Regions from separate parts of the Frigoribacterium sp. PhB107 genome, predicted to be linked through region 2. Evidence: predicted binding sites of a transcription regulator. Region 2 holds the regulator's gene; the other holds the start of a gene.
What was found. The regulator LexA, encoded in region 2, represses DNA repair genes until DNA is damaged. The targets are predictions, from matches to a motif close to TCGAACANNTGTTCGA.

Region 1: EDF18_RS02830 (DNA polymerase III subunit alpha) is a predicted target of LexA. The motif match lies at 3,759-3,774, and genes of this name have one in related genera.

Annotation. Positions count from the first base shown of each region.
Region 1 is NZ_RJKU01000001.1:622,414-633,211, forward strand. It holds gene EDF18_RS02815 (glycoside hydrolase family 15 protein) at 1-752, shown strand, start outside; gene EDF18_RS02820 (glucose-6-phosphate dehydrogenase) at 815-2,179, opposite strand; gene EDF18_RS02825 (aromatic acid exporter family protein) at 2,360-3,676, opposite strand; gene EDF18_RS02830 (DNA polymerase III subunit alpha) at 3,823-7,329, shown strand; gene EDF18_RS02835 (glutathione S-transferase family protein) at 7,375-8,397, shown strand; gene EDF18_RS02840 (TraR/DksA family transcriptional regulator) at 8,394-8,729, shown strand; gene EDF18_RS02845 (helix-turn-helix domain-containing protein) at 8,858-10,210, shown strand; gene EDF18_RS02850 (aldehyde dehydrogenase family protein) at 10,265-10,798, shown strand, end outside.
Region 2 is NZ_RJKU01000004.1:107,395-118,192, reverse strand. It holds gene EDF18_RS15340 (histidinol-phosphate transaminase) at 1-347, opposite strand, end outside; gene EDF18_RS15335 (LysM peptidoglycan-binding domain-containing protein) at 446-817, opposite strand; gene lexA (transcriptional repressor LexA) at 1,069-1,758, shown strand; gene hflX (GTPase HflX) at 1,834-3,405, opposite strand; gene EDF18_RS15320 (class I SAM-dependent methyltransferase) at 3,487-4,110, shown strand; gene dapF (diaminopimelate epimerase) at 4,222-5,100, opposite strand; gene miaA (tRNA (adenosine(37)-N6)-dimethylallyltransferase MiaA) at 5,097-6,038, opposite strand; gene EDF18_RS15305 (regulatory protein RecX) at 6,063-6,671, opposite strand; gene recA (recombinase RecA) at 6,854-7,915, opposite strand; gene EDF18_RS15295 (DUF3046 domain-containing protein) at 8,222-8,446, opposite strand; gene EDF18_RS15290 (helix-turn-helix domain-containing protein) at 8,529-8,837, opposite strand; gene EDF18_RS15285 (CinA family protein) at 8,984-9,475, opposite strand; gene pgsA (CDP-diacylglycerol--glycerol-3-phosphate 3-phosphatidyltransferase) at 9,472-10,113, opposite strand; gene EDF18_RS15275 (DNA translocase FtsK) at 10,115-10,798, opposite strand, start outside.

The DNA.
Region 1 (10,798 bases), on a different contig from region 2:
TCGCCCTGCACGAGGCTCGCGAGCTCGGGGTCACCGAGAGCGCCGCCTCCTGGCCCCTGCAGCGCCTGCTGATGCAGTTCATCGAGGACAACTGGACCCGGCCCGACAACGGCATCTGGGAGATCCGCGGCGAGCCCCGGCACTTCACCCACTCGCGAGTGATGATCTGGGCGGCGCTCGACCGTGCCGTCTCAGGCATCGAGCAGCACGGCCTCGACGGCCCCGTCGAGCGCTGGCGCAGCCTCCGCGAGGAGGTGCGACGCGAGATCGAGGAGAAGGGCTGGGACGCCGAGCGCGGCACCTACACCCAGCACTACGGATCCTCCGAGGTCGACGCCTCGCTGCTGCAGCTCGCCCAGGTGGGCTTCGTCGCGCCCGACGACCCGCGCATGCTCGGCACCGTCGCCGCGATCGAGCACGACCTCATGAGCGACGGGCTGCTGCTGCGCTACCGCACGGAGTCCGGCGTCGACGGGCTCGACGGCGCGGAGAACCCGTTCCTCACCTGCTCGTTCTGGCTCGTCGAGCAGTGGGCGCGCTCAGGGCGCCTCGCCGAGGCGACCGCTCTGATGGACCGGCTCATCGGCTGGTCCAACGACGTGGGCATGCTCTCGGAAGAGATCGAGGTCGCCACCGGGCACCACCTCGGCAACACCCCGCAGGCGCTGTCGCACCTCGCCCTCGTCCGGGCCGCCGATGCGATCGGCCGAGCACGGGACGCCGACGGCGGGCCGGTGTCGCAGGACGTCTGACGACGGCGACGGCCGCCCTGCTCGAGGAGCGGGGCGGCCGTCGGCTGCAGGAGCGCCGAGGCTCAGGCGGGCCAGTCCGACGGGCCGGTCGAGCCGGCCGCGTAGGTGTCGAGCGGCACGTCGCCGGCCTTCCAGGCCTCGATCACCGGAGCGACGATCGCCCAGCAGCGCTCGGCGACGTCACCGCGGATCGACAGCGTCGGGTCGTCGTGGAAGATGCCGCTGAGGACCTCGCCGTAGGGGGTGAGCTCGGGCTTGCCCAGGGTGACCGACATCGTCGACTTCTCGAGGTCGAAGGGGTTGCCCGAGCCGTTGGTCGTGACGCCGAGCTCCATCGTCTCGGGGCTGATCTCGATGCGGAGCGTGTCGGGCGTCGACGAGCCGTTGAGGCCCTCCGGGAGCGCGGGCACCGGCTTGAAGGTGATCAGCACCTCCTTGCGGATCTTCGTCATGCCCTTGCCCGAGCGGAGGATGAACGGGACGCCCGCCCAGCGACGGGTCTTGACCTCGAACTCGACCTCGGCCAGGGTCTCGGTCTGGCGCTCGTTGTCGACGCCGTCCTCGTCGGCGTAGGCGGGCACGTCCTTGCCGTCGATGGTGCCGGCCGCGTACTGCGCGCGGCGGCTCGAGGCGATCGGGTCGGCGCCCTTGACCCACGTCGCGCGGAGCACGCGGGCGATCTCGCTGCGCAGCTCGACCGAGTCGATGCTCGACGGGGCGTCCATCGCGATGACGGCGAGCACCTGCAGCAGGTGGCTCTGGATCATGTCGATCAGCGCGCCGGCCTTGTCGTAGTACTGCGCGCGGCCCTCGAGGCCGAGGACCTCGTCGTAGAAGATCTCGACCTTCTCGATGTTCTCGCTGTTCCAGACCGGCTCGAAGAGGCGGTTGGCGAAGCGCAGGCCGATCATGTTGAGCACCGTGGCGCGACCGAGGAAGTGGTCGGTGCGGTGGATGCGCTCCTCCGGCACGATCTTGAGCAGCTCGGCGTTGAGCTCTCGGGCACTCGCCTCGTCGGAGCCGAAGGGCTTCTCGAGCGCGAGGCGGAGGCCGTCGGGCAGGTCGATCTCGGCGAGCGCCTGGATCACCTTGGTGCTGATGGCCGGGGGCAGCGCGAAGTACATGACGGGCGTGCCCTCAGACGCCTCGAAGAGGGCCTTCAGGTGCTCGACCGTGGTCGGGTCGCCCTGGATGTACTGGCTGGACGCCAGCGTCTTCTTCGCGAGGTCGCTGCCCGCGTCGCCGTTGAAGGCGGTCGTGACGACGTCGTCCCATTCTTCGGGGCTGCGCTCGCTGCGGCCGGTGCCGATCAGCTGCACGTCGACCCCGCGGTCGCTCTTGAGCAGGCTCGCGAGACCGGGGAGGAGGAGGCGCTCGGTCAGGTCTCCCGAGGCTCCGAGGATGATGAGGGTGGTGGTGTCTGTCACAGGTACGGCTTCCGTGAAGGCGGCGACGGGTCGCCGCTCGGTGTGTGAGGGGTACGGGCTGCCGGGCCGGGGCGGAGTCGCGGCACGCCGTGGGCGCATCCGCGAGACCGGCGCAGGGCGCGGCGGGGCGTTCGGCGACGATGCCTCCCCCACCGTACTGCGCCCGGGCGTCGGACGCCGTCAGCGTTCGCGGGCAGCGTCCTCCGCCTCGCCGTCGGCGGCCGGGCCCTGCGCCTCCTGGCGTCGTTCGCTGTCACGCGGCGCGGTGTCGCGGGGTGCCGTGGGGTCGTCGACGGGGCCGGTGCTCGTGGTGCCGCCGACCTCGGCAGCGACGTCGTCGGCATCGACGTCCCCGTCTCCGTCGAGGTCGCCGACCGCCTCGTCGTCGGGGCGGGGAGCCGTCGAGTCGTCGGGGTCGAGCGCGGCGACGATCCGTCCGAGCGAGACGGCGACCGAGACGCCGCCGCTCGTGGCGACCGTCGGCAGCTCGCGGTGCGTGTCGATGGCCCGCCAGAGCGCCTCGACGTCGCGGCGGGCGGTGACGAAGGCGTCCCGGTCGTCGCCGCCGCGCCTCCTGATCACCTCTCCGACGCTGCGGACGGCACGGGCGACGAGGGGGGCGAGGTCGTCGACGATGCCGATCTGTCGGCCGATCCGGCGGCCGAGGATGCCGGAGACCTCGGCGAGGTCCTGCAGGTGGAACCCCACCCGCTCGAAGACGACGAGGTCGGCGTACTCGGTGCCGAGGTCGCGTCGTCGCAGCAGCCACCGCGGGTTGAGGCGGCGCGACTCGTCGGCGTACTGGACGGCGTCGCGGACGTGCCGCAGGGTGCTCGGCAGGACCGCGACGCGTCGCTCCCAGTCGTCGTCCTCGATCGGCCAGTCCGCCTCGAACACAGTGGCGACGTCGTCGGCGCGGTCGGCGAGCGACGCCTGCACGAGCCGGAGCCGCTGCTCGGCACGGCCGGTGTAGAGGGGCGGCACCAGGAGGAGGTTGACGAGGACGCCCACGGCGACGCCGACGCCGATCTGCACGACGTAGCCGGTGGAGTAGTCCCCTGCGTTCGCTCCGCCGAGCAGCAGCACGAAGAGCCCGGCGGTCAGCACCCAGTCGCGGCCGGCGCCCAACCAGCGGATCCCCGCGATGAGCGTGCCGAGGCCGACGACGAGCGCCACGGCCAGCACGCCCGGCTGCCCCTCCTGCAGGGCGAACACCGTCGTCGCGAGCAGCACCCCGATCACGAGGCCGAGGATCGTCTGCAGCCCCTGCTTGAGCGACGTCTTCACGGTCGGCCAGAGCGCCAGCACGGCCCCGAGCGGAGCGTAGTAGGGGTACTCGGCGGCCACGCCGGGCACGTGGGGCGCGATCCAGTAGGCGAGAGCCGCGGCGAGCGCCCCCTTCGCGGCCATGAGGAGGCGCGGCTGGGCCAGCAGGGTCCGCGTCCACCGGGAGGCGGTCCTGGCGGAGTCCTGGGCGGCGGCTCGTCGGTCTGGCATCTGACGATGATGACAGCAGGGCGCGGTCGCCGCCTGGGGCGCCGGCAGGGTCGTCGTACCCCGCCAGGGCGACGTACACTCGTCGAACACACGTTCGAACCGACCTCGGCCGGGAGGTCCGACGAGAGAAGCACCGAGGCAGCACGATGCGTTTCACCCACCTCCACGTGGCATCGTCGTTCAGCGCGCACTACGGCACGACGCCGCCGGCGCAGCTCGTCGAGCACGCCGCCGCCCACGGCGCGGACGCGCTGGCGATCACCGACCGCGACGGCCTCTACGGGGCGATCCGGCACATCGGCGCCTGCCGGGCGGCGGGCATCGACCCGATCGTGGGCGTCGAGCTCGGCTGCGTCGACGACACGGCCGACGACGAGGGCCAGGGTGGCGCGGCGGCCGGTGCCGGTCCCGGGGGCAGGGCGGGCGCCTCCTCGGTCGACCGGATCGTGGTGCTCGCGCACGGGGCGGGCGGGGGGCGTCCGGGTGCGGGCTGGGCCGCTCTCTGCCGGTTGATCAGCGCCGCGCACGGCAGGGCGACGAGGCGGGTGAGCGGCAGCGCGAACAGCGTCGCGACGATCCCGCGGTCACGGCTGCGGGCGTTCCTCCGCAGCGACGAGGGCGCCGACGCGACGGTGCTGCTCGGGCCCGACTCCGACGTGGGGCGGCTGGTGGCGGAGGGCAGGCACACTGCCGCTGCGGCGTCGCTGGCCGCCTGGGCGCGCGAGCTGCCCGGCGGCGTGGCCGTCGAGGTCGTCTGTCACCTCACCGAGCCGGGCGAGAGCCGCAGCGTGCGGCACGCGGCGCGCATGCTCGAGCTGGCCGATCACGTCGGGGTGCCCGCCGTGCTGACCAACGCGGTGCGCTACCTCGACCCCGACGGCGCGGTCACGGCCGACGTGCTCGACTCGGCGGGGCACCTGGCCCCGCTGGGGGCGTTCACCCCGCAGCCGAACGCCCAGGCGTCGCTCAAGCGGGGCGACGAGATGCGCGCGCTGGCGACCCTCGTCGCCGACGCCTCCTCGTGCCCCCGCCGGGCGGCAGAGGAGATGCTCGCCGAGACCGAGCGGCTCGCCGACCGCTGCCGCCTCGACCCCGACGCCGACCTGCGCTGGCGCCGACCGAAGACGCCCGAGCTCAGCGCCATCGGCGTCGACGGCGATCCCGACCAGGTGCTGTTCCGTCGGGCCGAGGCGGGCGTCACCGAGCGCTTCGGCCACGCCGACCAGGCCCTCCGTCGCACCGTCGACGAACGGATGCGCTACGAGCTGGGGATCATCACGGGCTTCGGCTTCGCGAGCTACTTCCTCACCGTCGCCGACGTCTCGGCCCTGATGCGCGACATGCGGGTGCGGAACGCCGCGCGGGGGTCGGGCGCCGGCAGCTTGGTCACCTACCTCCTGCGCATCTCGAACGTCGACCCGATCGAGCACGACCTGCTGTTCGAGCGGTTCCTCGGCAACAAGCGCGAGACGCTGCCCGACATCGACATCGACGTCGAGTCGGCCAGGCGGCACGAGATCTACCGGGCGATCTTCGACCGCTACGGCAGCAACCGGGTCACCCTCATGTCCATGCAGTCGACCTACCGCGGCCGGGGGGCGGTGCGCGACGCCGGCCAGGCCCTCGGGCTCGACGACGACCAGATCGACCTCGTCGCGAACAACGTGTGGCGCTCGAACGCCCGCGACCTCCGCACCGCCATGGCCGAGAAGCCCGAGCTGCGGGCCATCGCCGACCTCGCCCGGCAGAACGGCCAGATCGACCTGCTCGTCGACCTGACCGAGCGGCTCGACCGACTGCCCCGGCACATCTCGATGCACCCGTGCGGGGTGATCCTCGGCGACTCCGACCTGCTCAGCACGACCCCGGTGCAGCCGAGCGGCATCGGGCTGCCGATGAGCCAGTTCGACAAGCACGACATGAACGACGCGGGCCTGCTGAAGCTCGACGTGCTCGGGGTCCGGATGCAGAGCTCGATGGCCTACGCGCTCGACGAGATCGAGCGGGTGAACGGCGCCCGCGCCGCCCTGGCCGGCGGGCTCGCCGTCGACGTCCCCTACGTGAACCGGCAGGGGCGGGTCGAGCTCGACGAGATCCCGCACGACGACGAGCCCACCTTCGAGGCGATCCGCACCACCCACACCCTCGGCATGTTCCAGATCGAGAGCCCCGGGCAGCGCGAGCTGATCGGCAAGATGCAGCCCGACCGCTACAGCGACCTGATCGCCGACATCTCGCTGTTCCGCCCCGGCCCGATGAAGGGCAACATGGTCGCGCCGTTCCTCGACACGAAGCACGGGTTCCAGCGGCCCGACTACCTGCACCCGAGCTTCGCGCCGTTCCTCGACGACAGCTACGGCGTGGTGATCTACCACGAGCACGTGCTGCGCATCCTCGAGGCCACGATGGAGGTCTCGCTCGCCGAGGCCGACGAGATCCGCCGGCACATGGGCAAGGGCCAGGACGACGCCCTCGAGGTCGAGTTCCGACGCCGCACGACCGGGAACGTCGACGACGACGGCAGGAGGCGGTTCACCGACGCCCAGGTCGACAAGATCTGGGCGGTGCTCAAGGGGTTCGGCTCCTTCGGCTTCTGCAAGGCGCACGGCGCCGCGTTCGCGCTGCCCACCTACCAGACCGCCTGGCTCAAGACCCACTACCCGGCGGAGTTCCTCGCCGGGGTGCTGACGCACGACCCCGGGATGTACCCGAAGCGGCTGCTGCTGACCGAGGCGCGACGCATGGGCGTGCCCGTGCTGCCGCTCGACGTCAACGCGTCGACCGACGTCTACAGGGTCGAGCGGGTGCGTGCCCCGGCGACGCCGATCGCGCCCAGCCGCCCCGGCGACCTCGGCATCCGGCTGTCGTTGTCCGACGTGCACGGCATCAGCGACTCCGAGCTCGCCCGCGTCGTCGTGGGCCGGCCCTACGAGTCGATCACCGACTTCTGGCAGCGGGCCACGCCGTCGCGGCGGCTGATCGAGCGGCTGGCGCAGGTCGGCGCGCTCGACTCCCTGGCCGGCCCCGGGCGGACGAGGGGCGACGTGCTCGCCCGTGTGCGGTCGCTGACGCAGCGCACCGCACGGCCACGCGCCTCCGACGTGCAGAACCAGCTCGACTTCTCGGTCGACGACTCGGCGGAGGTGCCCACCGGCACCCCCGACGTGAGCCTGCGCGACAGGGTGGGCGACGAGCTCGACATCCTGTCGATGGAGGTCAGCGAGCACGTGATCGAGAGCTACCGCCCGATGCTCGACGACCTCGGCGTCGTCCGGGCAGCCGATCTGCGCGACCACTGGAACGGCACCACCGTGCTCGTCGCGGGCATCCGGATCGCCACCCAGACGCCGCCGATGCGCAGCGGCAAACGGGTCGTGTTCATCAGCGTCGACGACGGCACGGGCTGCGCCGACGCGACGTTCTTCGAGGAGGCGCAGGCGAGGTCGGGGCCGCAGCTGTTCGGCACGAAGCTGCTGCTGATCCAGGGGCGGACCAGGCGCACCGGCGAGCGCGGCATCTCGCTCGAGGCCGAGGCCGCCTGGGACCTCAAGGCGATGTGGCGCGACTGGCAGGCAGGCCGTGCGGCGGCGGGCGCAGCCGGAGCGGCACCGGAGGGGCACGAGCTGCCCGACCTCTCGGACGCGTCCGCGTGAGGCTCCCGGCGGGGCTCTCGGACGCGTCTGCGTAGGGTGGCGAGCATGAGCGACGAGCAGCAGGCGAAGGGCACGTACGTCGAGCCCGGCCAGGAGTACACCCGCGACACGAACTACATCGAGGACAGGATCACGCGCGACGCCGTCGACGGCTGGCCCGTCGAGGCCGGCCGCTACCGGCTCGTCGCCGCCCGCGCCTGCCCCTGGGCCAACCGCACCGTCATCTCGCGCCGCCTCCTCGGCCTCGAGGGAGCGATCTCGCTCGGCCTGCCCGGGCCGACCCACGACGCCCGCAGCTGGACCTTCGACCTCGACCCGGACGGCCGCGACCCCGTGCTCGGCATCGAGCGCCTGCAGGAGGCGTTCTTCGCCCGCACCCCCGACTACGCCCGCGGCATCACCGTGCCCGCGATCGTCGACGTGCCGACCGGCAAGGTGGTCACCAACGACTTCCCGCAGATCACCCTCGACTTCGCCACCGAGTGGACCGAGCACCACCGCGAGGGTGCGCCCGAGCTCTATCCCGAGCGCCTGCGCGCCGAGATCGACGAGGTGAACGCGGTCGTGTTCCGCGACGTGAACAACGGCGTGTACCGCGCCGGGTTCGCCGGCTCGCAGAAGAGCTACGAGCGGGCGTACCGCACGCTCTTCGAGCGCCTCGACTGGCTGTCCGATCGCCTCGCGGGGCAGCGCTTCCTCGTGGGGGACACCATCACCGAGGCGGACATCCGCCTCTTCACCACCCTCGCCCGCTTCGACGCCGTCTACCACGGCCACTTCAAGTGCAACCGCTCGAAGCTGGCCGAGATGCCGGTGATCTGGGCCTACGCCCGCGACCTGTTCCAGACGCCCGGCTTCGGCGACACGATCGACTTCGCCCAGATCAAGGCGCACTACTACGTGGTGCACAGCGACATCAACCCGACGGGGATCGTCCCGGCCGGCCCCGACCCGTCGGGCTGGCTGACCGAGCACGGCCGTGAGGAGCTCGGCGGGCGGCCGTTCGGCGACGGCACTCCCCCGGCCGCGCCTCCCGAGGGCGAGCGGGTGCCGCCGCGCGTCGCGTGACCGACCCCACCGAGCAGCTGCGCCGGACCCGCGACGAGGCGCTCGCGCTGGCCGAGCGACTGCTGCGCGACATGGAGGCGGTGGCCGAGGCCCGCGAGGGAGCGAACGTCGACGACGAACACGACCCCGAGGGCTCGACCATCGCCTACGAACGGTCGCAGCTCGACGCGGTCCGTCGATCAGGGCTCGAGCGCGCCGCCGACGCCGAGGCGGCGCTCGGCCGGCTGGCCGACGGCACCTTCGGCCGCTGCGAGCGCTGCGCCGCGCGGATCGGCGAGGCGCGGCTCGAGGCCCGGCCCACCGCCCGCCTCTGCATCGACTGCGCTCGCTGACCCTGCCCTGCGGGGCACCCCCGTGGCACTTCCGCCGCGAGCAGCCGCGACGTAGGCTGCCGACACCACGGCGACGATGCCGGGCCCGACTGCCCTGCCGACGCCTCCGCTCGATGACGAGGGGCGACATGGCAGCGGCGCGACCCGACCCGCCGACCGCTCGCGCGTCCCGCGGGGCCGCGCGCCGGCTCCTGCTCGCGGCGTCCTGGAAGCGGGCCGCCGACCACCGTGTCGACCCCGACGCGCTCCCCCTGCTCGAGCTGCCCGACGACGACCTGGCCTCGTGGCGCCGCGAGCACCCGCTCGCGCTGCTGCTGCCGGTCGTCCAGCGCCTCCTGATCGACGACGTCGAGGGCAGCGGCCTGCTGGTGGCCGTCGGCGACGAACGCGGTCGCCTGCTCTGGGTCGAGGGCGACCGCGAGGCACGGCGCCGGGCCGAGTCGATGCTCTTCGTCGCCGGGGCCGGCTGGGCCGAGTCGAGGGTCGGCACCTCCGCGCCGGGCACCGCCCTCGAGCTCGACCGCGGCGTGCAGGTCAGGGGGCCCGAGCACTTCTCCCACCTCGTCCAGGAGTGGAGCTGCACCGCCGTCCCCGTGCACGACCCCGCCGACGGACGCCTCATCGGCGTGGTCGACATCACCGGCGACGACCGTGCCGCCGGCGAGCAGACGCTGCCGCTGCTGCGCGCGACGGTCGCCGCGATGGAGGCGGAGCTCGCCCTCTCGAGGACGCGGTCCCCACGCCGCGTCGGCACCGGCGCAGGCGCGGCCCCCGGCGCCGCCTCCAGCCCCAGGACCGGCTCCCGCCCCGCCCGACGGCCTCGGGCCCACCAGACCGGTCCGGCGACGCCGGCACCCCCGCGGCTCGACGTGCTCGGCCGTGACGAGGCGGTGCTCCACGCCGGCGGGACCGCCACGACGCTGAGCGCCCGGCACTCCGAGCTCCTCCTCCTGCTCGCCGCTCGGCCGGAGGGGTGGTCGGCCGAGGCGCTGGCCGACGCGATCTGGGGCGAGCGCGGCGCGGTCGGCACCCTGCGGCCCGAGCTCGTCCGGCTCCGCCACGTGCTCGAGGCGGTCGCCCCCTCGCTCGTGCCGACGTCGCGGCCGTACCGGCTGCCGACGGGACTGGCCACGGACGCCGACGAGGTCGTGCACCTGCTCGACCGCGGCGCGCACCGCGCCGCCCTGCGCGCCGCGACGGGCCCGCTCCTGCCGGGCTCGTCGGCCCCGGGCGTCGAGAGCCTCCGCGGCGAGCTCGCGCGACACCTCGGGGAGTCCCTGCGCACCTCCGCCTCGGTCGACGTGCTGCTGCAGTGGGTGGCCACCGCCCAGGGCGCCGACGACGAGCCGGCCCGCCGCGAGCTGCTGCGGCTGCTGCCGCCCCGGTCGCCCCGCCGGGCGGGTCTCGTCGCGGGCGCCGTCGGGGGTCCCGCAGCGGATCGAGACGCGCAACGGGACGCAACGTCGGCCGACCTACCCTGACCCCACGGGCCGCGCGATCCGTGGCCTCCGACACCGTCGTCGAAAGGGACAGCCATGACCGTCACCACTCCCCCGAGCACCTACGCGCAGCCCGGCCAGCCGGGCGCCGCCGTGCAGTTCGAGGCCCGATACGACCACTTCATCGGGGGCGAGTACGTCGCCCCGGCGAGCGGGAAGTACTTCGAGAATCCCAGCCCCGTGAACGGCAAGCCCTTCACCGAGGTCGCCCGGGGCAACGCGCAGGACGTCGACCGCGCCGTCGAGGCGGCGTGGCGGGCCTTCGACTCCTGGAAGCGCACCACCATCACCGAGCGCTCGATCATCCTCAACAAGATCGCCGACCGGATGGAGGCGAACCTCGAGATGCTGGCCGTCGCCGAGACCTGGGACAACGGCAAGCCGATCCGCGAGTCGCTGGCCGCCGACGTGCCGCTGGCGATCGACCACTTCCGGTACTTCGCCGGCGCCATCCGCGCCCAGGAGGGCTCGACCGGCGAGATCGACGGTGACACCGTCGCGTACCACTTCCACGAGCCGCTCGGCGTGGTGGGCCAGATCATCCCCTGGAACTTCCCCCTGCTGATGGCG
Region 2 (10,798 bases):
GGCGAGAACCCCAGCACGGACCGGCCCGGGCCGCCGAAGGCCTGCAGGATCTGCTGGATGACTTCGTTCGAACCGTTCGCCGCCCAGATGTGATCGCGACTGAGGCCGTGTCCGAGGTAACCCGCCAGCGAGTCACGGAGGGTCGAGAACTCTCGGTCGGGGTAACGGTTCACGTCGACGAGGGCTGCACCGACTGCCTCGAGGATGTCGGCGGCGACGTCGGCGGGAACGGGGTGGGTGTTCTCGTTGACGTTGAGGGCGACGGGAACCCGCTCTTGGGGAGCGCCGTAGGGCGTCAGCCCCTTGAGGTCGTCGCGGATGGGCAGGTCGGCGAGGCTGAAGGACACGAGTCCATGGTAGGCGGCGGGCGGAGTGCCGACCTCACCGTGACCCGGACCGGACCGGACCGGACCGCAACGGACAGGTCGGGCCCAGCCACACCAGATCAGCGGCTGTACTTCTCGGGGATCGCGAGCGTCTGGCCCGCGGCCACCTCGGCGCTCGGCAGGTTGTTCAGGCGGACGAGGTCGCTGACGACGTCGCGCGGGTCTTTGGTGGGGGCGATCTCGCTCGCGACCTGCCAGAGCGACTCGCCGCCCTCGACCGTGACCTGGGCGAAGGACACGTCTGCGGCGTGGTCGGAGGCGACGGCGCCGGGGCCGAGCAGCAAGCCCGCGGCCACGATGCCCGCGGCGCCGAGCGCGACAGCGGCGCCGACGACTCGCCGGCCTCGACGCGTGATGCGGAGGCGGGTGCGAGGGGCGACCGAGCCGGTGGTGATGCCGACGATGTCGTTGCTGATGCTGGTGGCGCTCATGAGGTGGTTCCTTTCACCGCGAGAGTTGTCGTACGAGTTCGTGCCCGGCACTCGGCCGGGAATGCCGGACACGAAGACGTGTACCGAACATATCTTCGACTGAGCCCGACCGCAACCATTTCTCTCGAACATCTCCCGGAGACAAGCGCGACACACTCGAACATGTGTTTCGCCAAGTGGCCGTGATCCGATAGGTTCCAGTCGGTGGGACGAGTACACCAGCGACCACCGACATCGACGGCAGGAGAGACATGACCGACCGGCACAGCGCGACGGCGACCGCCCCGGCGACGCCCCCGCGCAAGGCGCTCACCGCCAAGCAGGAGTCGATCCTGGCCGCTATCCAGGCGAGCATCGCCCAGAGCGGCTACCCGCCGAGCATGCGCGAGATCGGCGACGCCGTCGGCCTCAAGTCGCTGTCGAGCGTGACCCACCAGCTCAACCAGCTCGAGCTCGCCGGCCGGATCCGCCGCGACCCCAACCGCCCCCGCGCCCTCGAGGTGCTGGGCGACGCGACGACTGCCGCTGCTCCCGTGACGAGCATCCTCTCGACGAGCGACGACGGCGACACCGCCCACGTGCCGATGGTCGGCCGGATCGCGGCCGGCATCCCCATCACCGCCGAGCAGCAGGTCGAGGACGTCATGCCGCTCCCCCGCCAGCTCGTGGGGAAGGGCGAGCTGTTCATGCTCCGCGTCGTCGGCGAGTCCATGATCGACGCCGCGATCTGCGACGGCGACTGGGTGGTCGTCCGGCAGCAGCAGGACGCCGAGAACGGCGACATCGTCGCGGCCATGCTCGACGACGAGGCCACGGTCAAGGTCTTCCGGCAGCGCGACGGCCACACCTGGCTGCTGCCCCGCAACAGCGCGTTCGAGCCGATCGTGGGCGACCACGCGCAGATCCTCGGCAAGGTCGTGGCGGTGCTCCGCTCGGTCTGACGCGTCCCGAGGACGACGAAGCGCCTCCTGCCCTGACCGGGCCGGAGGCGCTTCGTCGTGCGGGGAGCGAACCGCTCAGGAGGCGGCGGGCTCCGCGGTCTCGACGGCGTCGGCAGTCTCCGTGCGCACGAACGGCGAGAGCGCCGCGACATCGCTCGGGTAGACGCGGGCGTGCACCCGGGTGCCCTGCTCGTCGTAGTCGGTCGTCAGGACCCGACCGGAGTCGTGCAGGTGCGACACCACGTCGCCGCGATCGTAGGGCACGAGGAGGTCGAGCTCGACCTCGGGCTCGGGCAGCAGCCCGGCGAGCTTCGCCAGCAGCACGTCGATGCCCTCGCCCGTGCGCGCCGAGACGAAGACGGCCGTCGGCTCGAGCCCCTGCAGCACCAGCCGCTGGTCGTCGTCGACGAGGTCGCTCTTGTTGAAGACCACGACCTCGGGGATGTCCCGTCCGTCGACCTCGCCGATGACCTCGCGCACCGTCGCCAACTGCGCGGCCGGGTCGGGGTGCGACCCGTCGACGACGTGCACGATGACGTCGGAGCCCGCGACCTCTTCGAGCGTCGAGCGGAAGGCCTCGACGAGCTGATGCGGCAGGTTGCGGACGAAGCCCACCGTGTCGGCGTAGGTGAAGGGGCGGCCGTCGGTGGTGGCGCTCTTGCGCACCGTCGCGTCGAGGGTCGCGAACAAGGCGTTCTCGACCAGGACGCCGGCGCTCGTGAGCCGGTTCAGCAGGCTCGACTTGCCCGCGTTCGTGTAGCCGGCGATGGCCACGGAGGGCACCTCGTTGCGGTCGCGGTTGGCCCGCTTCGCGTCGCGTGCCGGCTTCATCTCCTTGATCTGACGCCGGAGGCGGGCCATGCGCGTGTGGATCCGGCGACGGTCGAGCTCGATCTTCGTCTCGCCGGGGCCCCTGCTGCCCATTCCGGCACCGGCACCGCCGACCTGGCCACCGGCCTGGCGGGACATCGAGTCCCCCCAGCCACGGAGGCGCGGCAGCAGGTACTCGAGCTGGGCGAGCTCGACCTGGGCCTTGCCCTCGCGGCTCTTCGCGTGCTGGCTGAAGATGTCGAGGATGACGGCCGTGCGGTCGATCACCTTGACCTTCACCACGTCCTCCAGCGCACGCCGCTGGCTCGGTGCGAGCTCGGTGTCGGCGATGACCGTGTCGGCGCCGAGGGCAGCCACGGTCTGCCGCAGTTCTTCCGCTTTGCCCTTGCCGAGGTAGGTGCTCGGGTCGGGGTTCGGCCGACGCTGCAGGAGGCCGTCTAGCACCGAGGCGCCCGCGGTCTCGGCCAGTGCGGCGAGCTCACGGAGCGAGTTCTCAGCGTCCGAGAGCGAGCCCTGCGACCAGACGCCGATCAGGACGACGTTCTCGAGGCGGAGCTGGCGGTACTCGACCTCGGTGACGTCCTCCAGCTCGGTCGAGAGGCCGGCCACGCGGCGGAGCGCGGCCCGGTCTTCGCGGTCGTACTGGTCGCCGTCGCCCGAGTCGTCGAGGGAGCGGGTCTGGATCGCCTGGGCAGGCGAGAAGATCGTGTAGGCGGACGCCCGCGACGCCGCACGCTCGAGGACCCGCGCCACGACGTCGTCGCCGGGCTGTCCGTCGCGCTCGTCGTCGAGCGGGGTCGTGGGGGTGTCTGTCATCGAAGTGATACTAGCCCTCCGGAGGGGGTCGAGCCTGGGCCGTCACGGGCCAGGCAGCTGATGTTCGGTAGGTTGTCGTGCGTGACCAACGACCACTACTTCTCCCCGAACCCGGAGAGCGAGCTGCGTCGGCGGACGATCACGGCGACCCTCGCAGGGCGAGAGCTGACGCTCACGACGGCGTCGGGCGTCTTCAGCCCCGAGCGGGTCGACCCGGGCACGGCCGTCCTGCTGGCCGGTGCACCGCAGCCGCCCGCGACGGGCGACCTGTTGGACGTCGGGTGCGGATGGGGCCCCATCACACTGAGCCTCGCGTTGTCGTCACCCGACGCGACGGTGTGGGCCGTCGACGTGAACGAGAGGGTCCTCGACCTCGTCCGTGAGAACGCACGGGCCGCGGGCCTCCAGAACGTCAACGCCGTGACGCCCGACGGTGTTCCCGACGGCGTCGTTTTCGCGTCGATCTGGTCGAATCCGCCCATCCGGGTCGGCAAGGAGGTGCTGCACGGCCTCCTGGAGACCTGGCTGCCACGCCTGGAGCCCGGCTCGGACGCCTGGCTCGTCGTGCAGAAGAACCTCGGCGCCGACTCGCTCCAGGCGTGGATGAACGCGACCATGGCGGACGTGGTCCAGGTGGAGCGGGCCTCGACGAGCAAAGGGTACCGGGTGCTGCGGGCCCGTCGCGCCTCCTCGTCCCTCGCATAGACGAGCGACGACGACGACGACGACGATAGGGTGTGCGCCCCAGCGGCCCGGGGGCCATGGGCCCACGCGCGAGGGACCGACGGACGCTCACGCGCGAGGGACCGATGGACGCTAGAGGGTCAGGGCCCCGCTGAAGACGAGCTCGGCCGGTCCGCTGAGCGACACGTGCTCACCGTCGCCCCCGGGCGCGACATGGACCCCGAGGACGCCGCCCGGCACCTCGACGGCCCAGTCGTCGGGCGCGCCCGCGCCAGCCCAGTGCCGCACGGCTAGTGCCGCAGCCGCGGCACCCGTGCCGCACGAGAGCGTCTCGCCGCTGCCGCGCTCGTGCACGCGCATGCGGATGCGACCGATGCCGTCGACCACGAGCGGATCGGACGGGACCACGAACTCGACGTTGGCGCCCTCGGCAGGCGCGGGATCGAGCACCGGCACCCAGGAGAGGTCGAGCCCGTCGAGCTCGTCGTCGGAGGCGAGGGCGACGACCACGTGCGGGTTGCCGACCGAGAGCGAGAGGCCCGGCCTCGCCGCGTGGAGTTCTCGGGCGCGGACCGTCGGCTCGTCGTCCCCGAGCGCCCAGGCGCCGAGGTCGACCCGGAAGCCCGAGCCGTCTCGCCGCACCGTGCGCACGCCGGCGCGCGTGCCGATCGCGAGGGCCCCGCCGACGGACAGGTCGACCAGGCCGCGCTCGACGAGGTAGCGCGCGAAGACGCGGACGCCGTTGCCGCACATCTCGGCGAGGCTGCCGTCGGCGTTGTGGTAGTCCATGAACCACTCGGCCGAGGGATCGCTCGCCAGCGCCGCGGCGCCGGCCGAGAGCGCGGACGAGCGAACGGCGCGGATGACCCCGTCAGCCCCTACGCCGAAGCGACGGTCGGTCAGGGCGCGGATGGCGACCCCGTCGAGGTCGGTCTCGCCGTCGGCGTCGGTGAACAACACGAAGTCGTTCCCGGTGCCCTGTCCCTTGGTGAACTGGAGCGTCGTGGTCACCCGAGGAGTCTAGCGAGGGCCCGCTCGACGGCAGCCGGGTCGCCCGTGGTCGACCAGTCGACGTCCGGGTACCGCTTGAACCAGCTGACCTGGCGGCGGGCGTAGCGGCGCGTGAGCGCCTGCGTCTCGGCGATCGCCGCCTCCTCGTCGGTGTCGCCCCGCAGCTGCGCTGCTGCCTGCGCGTAGCCGATGGCCCGGGAGGCGGTGATCCCGTCGGCGAGGCCGAGCGGCAGCAGGCCACGCACCTCGTCGACCAGGCCGTCGGCCCACATGCGGCGGACGCGGGCATCGAGACGCTCGACGAGGACCGGCCTCTCCTCGGCGATGCCGACGATCGAGGAGGGGCGCCACCGCCGTGCCTCGTCGGGCAGCGCCGCCGAGAACGGCTCACCGGTGATCTCGCCGACCTCGAGTGCCCGCACGAGCCGCCGGGCGTTGTGCGGCCCGATCCGCTCGGCGGCGACCGGATCTGTCTGTGTGAGCAGCTCGTGCAGCGCGCCGGGGCCGCCGCTCTCGGCCACGCGTTCGAAGCGCTGTCGCACAGCGACGTCGGTGCCCGGGAACCGGAAGTCGAAGAGCACGCTCGAGACGTAGAGCCCGGATCCGCCCACCAGGAGGGGCACGGCACCGCGAGCGAGGACGTCGTCGATCACGGCACGAGCACGGGACTGGTACCACTCGACGCTGGCCTCGGCCGTCACCTCGAGCTCGTCGAGGAGGTGGTGAGGCACTCCTCGCCGCTCGTCTCGGGGCAGCTTGGCCGTCCCGATGTCCATCCCCCGATAGAGCTGCATCGCGTCGGCGTTGACGATCTCGGCCTGGCGCCCCGCATCGCGGAGACGCTCGGCCAGGTCGAGCGAGAACGCCGACTTGCCGGTGCCGGTCGATCCCACGACGGCGATCACGCCGCCGCTGAGTGCTTCACCGACCGTCGACATGGTGCCCCAGTGTAGGACGGGGCGTCACTCGAAGCGGACGCCGCCCCGGCTGCTGCCGCCGCGCGGCAGGGCCTTCTCGACGGCACGACGTATGGTGTCGGAGCGATAGCCGCGACGCATGAGGTAGCCGTTGAGGCGCCGCTCGGCCGTCGCCCTGTCCAGCCCGCGCAGCGAGCTCGCGCGCTTCACGGCCCACTCGTCGGCCCTGGCCTGCTCGTCGGCGTCGTCGGTCTCGGCGAGGACCTCCTCGATCACGGACGCGTCGATGCCCCGCGCGCGCAACTCGGACGTCACGGCGCCCCGACCGAGGCCCTTGCGGCCCTGTTTCGTCTCGAGGAGGTTCTCTGCGAGTTCCCTGTCGTTGAGGAGGCCCACCCCCTCGAGGCGCGACACCTCGTCGGCCACGACCTCGGGATCGAGGTCGCGCGCCTCGAGCAGGGACGCCATCTCCGCCGACGAGACTCCTCGTCGGCTGAGGGCATGCAGGCTGACGTTCTCGGCCCGGGTCCGCTGTGCGTCCAAGTCCTCGGGCGGCTCCTCGGCCTCTGCCTCGTCGGCGGACGCAGCGGCCGCAGCCGGGACGTCCGACCAGTGCTCGGTCACGGCGGCCAGCGCGGCTGCCGCGTCGCGCACCGGATCCCGCCTCGCGCCGTCGCCCGACGGCTCGACAGGCTCGTCGTCGCCCACGACAGGCGCCGGCCCCCTCGAAGGGTGGCTCGACGCGTCTGCGCCTGTGCGGCCGGACCTGGCCCCGCGGACCCCGAAGAGGGGCGTCACGGGTGCCAGGTCGTCAGCCGACTCGTCGTCGTGCGAGGTCATGCGCCCTTCCGGGCGGCGATCTTCGCCTCGATCGACTCGACGGGGGCCTCGACCGGCTTGGCCCCGCCGACGCCGAGCTTCGCGAGGATCTTCTGCTCGATCTCCTGTGCGACGGAGGCGTTCTTGAGGAGGAAGTTGCGAGAGTTCTCCTTGCCCTGACCGAGCTGGTCGCCTTCGTAGGTGTACCAGGCACCGGACTTGCGGACGATGCCGTGCTCGACACCGAAGTCGATCAGGCTGCCCTCGCGCGAGATGCCGACGCCGTAGAGGATGTCGAACTCGGCCTGCTTGAAGGGCGGTGCCATCTTGTTCTTGACGACCTTGACGCGGGTGCGGTTGCCCACGGCGTCCGTGCCGTCTTTCAGGGTCTCGATGCGGCGGATGTCGAGTCGCACCGAGGCGTAGAACTTGAGCGCCTTGCCGCCGGCGGTGGTCTCGGGACTGCCGAAGAACACGCCGATCTTCTCGCGCAGCTGGTTGATGAAGATCATCGTCGTGCCGGTCTGGCTGAGACCACCCGTCAGCTTGCGGAGGGCCTGCGACATGAGACGCGCCTGGAGGCCGACGTGGGAGTCGCCCATCTCGCCCTCGATCTCGGCACGCGGCACGAGCGCCGCCACGGAGTCGATGACGACGAGGTCGATGGAGCCGGAGCGGACGAGCATGTCGGCGATCTCGAGCGCCTGCTCGCCCGTGTCGGGCTGCGAGACGAGCAGCGCGTCGATGTCGACGCCCAGCTTCTTCGCGTACTCGGGGTCGAGCGCGTGCTCGGCGTCGATGAAGGCCGCGATGCCGCCGCCGCGCTGCGCGTTGGCGATCGCGTGCAGGGTGAGCGTCGTCTTCCCCGAGGACTCGGGGCCGTAGATCTCGACGATGCGGCCTCGAGGGAGCCCACCGATGCCGAGCGCGACGTCGAGCGCGATGGAGCCGGTGGGGATGACGGCGACCGGAGCCCGCTCGTCACTGCCCAGGCGCATGACCGCGCCCTTGCCGAACTGACGGTCGATCTGCGCGAGCGCCGTCTCGAGCGCCTTCTCGCGGTTCTCTGCTGAGGGCATGGTGACTCCTTCGTGGTTGCTGTCCGTGCGCCTGTAGGCTGTCGCGTCGCGCTCGGCCCGGGGGCGGCGGTCTCGACGACAAGGCTGGTGCCCCCACGGATGCGGGAGCGGTGGAACGTCGATGCATGAACGCTACGACCGGCCACCGACATCGCAGACGCGATCCCCGGCGGAAGTGGAGCACTCGGGCGTCGACGCCCTTGTGGAGGAAGCTACCACCGTGCCGAACGCACGTTCGAACTCGGAGCCCGGCGTGTCGAACACCTGATCGTCGACGGCCCGCGGCGCGCGCGTCCGTGACGGCGGTCAGCGACGCGGCTCTGGCAGCCCTGCTCCGTGCCTGCGGCCCACGGGGACGCCCTCGGCCTCGCAGAGGGCCAGCCACACCTCGCGCGGCGGCACACCGCCGCGGAGCGCCTCGTCGGCGGTCTCGTCGCCCAGCGACGAGAGGACGAGGTCGCGGGTGACGACCCGCCCGTACGCCTCGCCGAACTCGTCGTCGACCGCCCTGCGGAACTCGCTTTTGCGCATCAGTCGAGGGTACCCGGACGCCGAGACGCCCCCGACACGGGTCGGGGGCGTCTCGAGGCGTACTGCACGTCGGACCGTGAGGTCAGCGCACGACCAGGTCGGTGTCGAACTCGGCGACCATGTCGTCGGGCAGGGTGTCGGGGATCGGGTTGAGGCCCTCGATGACGGCCATCCGGTCGCCCACCTCGCGCATGATGACGGAGATCGGCGTCTCGAGCGCGTCGGCGACCGACGCGAGGATCTCGGAGCTGGCCTCTTTCTGCCCACGCTCGACCTCGCTGAGGTAGCCGAGTGCGACGCTCGCCTTGGAGGCGACCTGTCGCAGCGTGCGGCCCTTCTGGAGACGGAAGTCGCGGAGGACGTCGCCGATCTCTTGACGGACCAGAACCATGGGACCCCTCCTTGCGACATAAGACCCACCGTGACGGGATTCAGGGGTGGGTGAGGAACACTGCTGTCGAACTGGGTGCCACTGTAGCCAGCCAGCTCTGTGTGACGCTTGTGAACTCACGAGATGTAACGAGACCGAAACCCCGGCTATTCCCGAGGCCCCGCGAGCCAGTCGTGCAGCATCGAGAGTGATTCGGAGACGGTGGCCGATCGGATGGCTGCCCGGTCGCCCTCGAGGGCGAGCCTCGTGACGCGAGCCTCGCCTCCTGCGCTCAGGGCGACGTACACCGTGCCCGGCGCGTGGCCGTCCTGGGCGTCGGGGCCGGCGACCCCGGTGGTGGCGATGCCGACGTCGGCGGCCTGACCCTCGACGGCCAGCGCCCGACGTGCCCCTGCCGCCATGGCGACGGCGACGTCGGGGTCGACGGCGCCCCGGGCCGCGAGCAGCGCGGCCGGCACGCCGAGCAGTGTTGCCTTGAGGGGCGTCTGATAGGCCACGACTCCCCCGGCGACGACCGCGGACGCACCAGGGACCGAGATGAGCTCGGCGGCGAGCAGACCCCCCGTCAACGACTCGGCGACCGCGACGGTCAGCCCCTGGCGGTCGAGCTCGTGCACCACCTCGGCCGCGGTGGTCACGAGGTGCGGGAGTGCTTCAGGGCGACCCGGACGTAGTCGGCACCCGACACGAGCGTGGCCACCACGGCGGCCGTCATCACGACGGTGTTGAGGCCGTGCACCCAGTCGCCTAGCGGCACCCACAGCGGGAAGAGCGCCAGCGTCACCGCGACGGCCTGGAGCACGGTCTTGAGCTTGCCCCCGCGCGACGCGGGGATGACGCGGTCGCGGATGACGACGAAGCGGTACACGGTGATCCCGATCTCGCGCACGAGGATCAGCGCGGTCACCCACCAGGGCAGCTCGCCGAGCACGGAGAGCCCGACCAGTGCGCCACCGACGAGGACCTTGTCGGCGATCGGGTCGACGATCTTGCCGAAGTCGGTGACGAGGTCGAGGCCCCTCGCCAGCATGCCGTCGAGGCTGTCCGTGAGGATGGCGACCACGAACAGCACAGCGGCCGCGATGCGCAACGGGCCGTCGGCGCCGTCGTCGATCAGCAGCCAGGCGATGAACAGCGGCGCCATCAGGATGCGGACGACCGTGATCACGTTGGCGATGTTCGCCGTGCTGGCCGGCCCCGCGCCGCGGCTCGCGAAGCGTCCCCGCCAGGGGAACGTCGCGGCCCGGGGGGCGTCGGGGGTTCTCTCGTCGGTCACGTCAGTCCCTGCCGGTCAGGCCCCAGGCGTCTTCCGACTCCTCGTCGCCGTCGACCTCGTCGTAGCCTCGTGTCATCTCGGCGACGGGATCGTCGCCGTAGTCGCCCGCGCCGACCGCCGTGGGAGCCGAGGAGGCGGGGGCCGGCCCCCGGAGCCCGTCGTCGCCCTGACCGCGCAGCTTGGCCAGAACGCCCGGCAGCTGCTCGTTGTTCACGAGCACGTCGCGCGCCTTCGACCCCTCGGAGGGGCCGACGATGTCGCGCGACTCCATGAGGTCCATCAGGCGCCCCGCCTTGGCGAAGCCGACGCGCAGCTTGCGCTGGAGCATCGACGTCGACCCGAACTGGGTGCTGACGACGAGCTCAGCGGCCGCGAGGAGCAGCTCGAGGTCGTCGCCGATGTCGCCGTCGATCTCCTTCTTCTCGACCACGGCCGCCACGTCGGGCCGGTAGTCGGGACGCGCCTGCCGGGTGACGTGCGCCACGACCTCGGCGATCTCCGCCTCCTGCACCCAGGCGCCCTGGACCCGCATGGCCTTGGAGGCGCCCATCGGCAGGAAGAGCCCGTCGCCCTGGCCGATCAGCTTGTCGGCGCCGGGCTGGTCGAGGATGACCCGCGAGTCGGTGACGCTCGACACGGCGAACGCGAACCGCGACGGCACGTTGGCCTTGATGAGGCCAGTCAC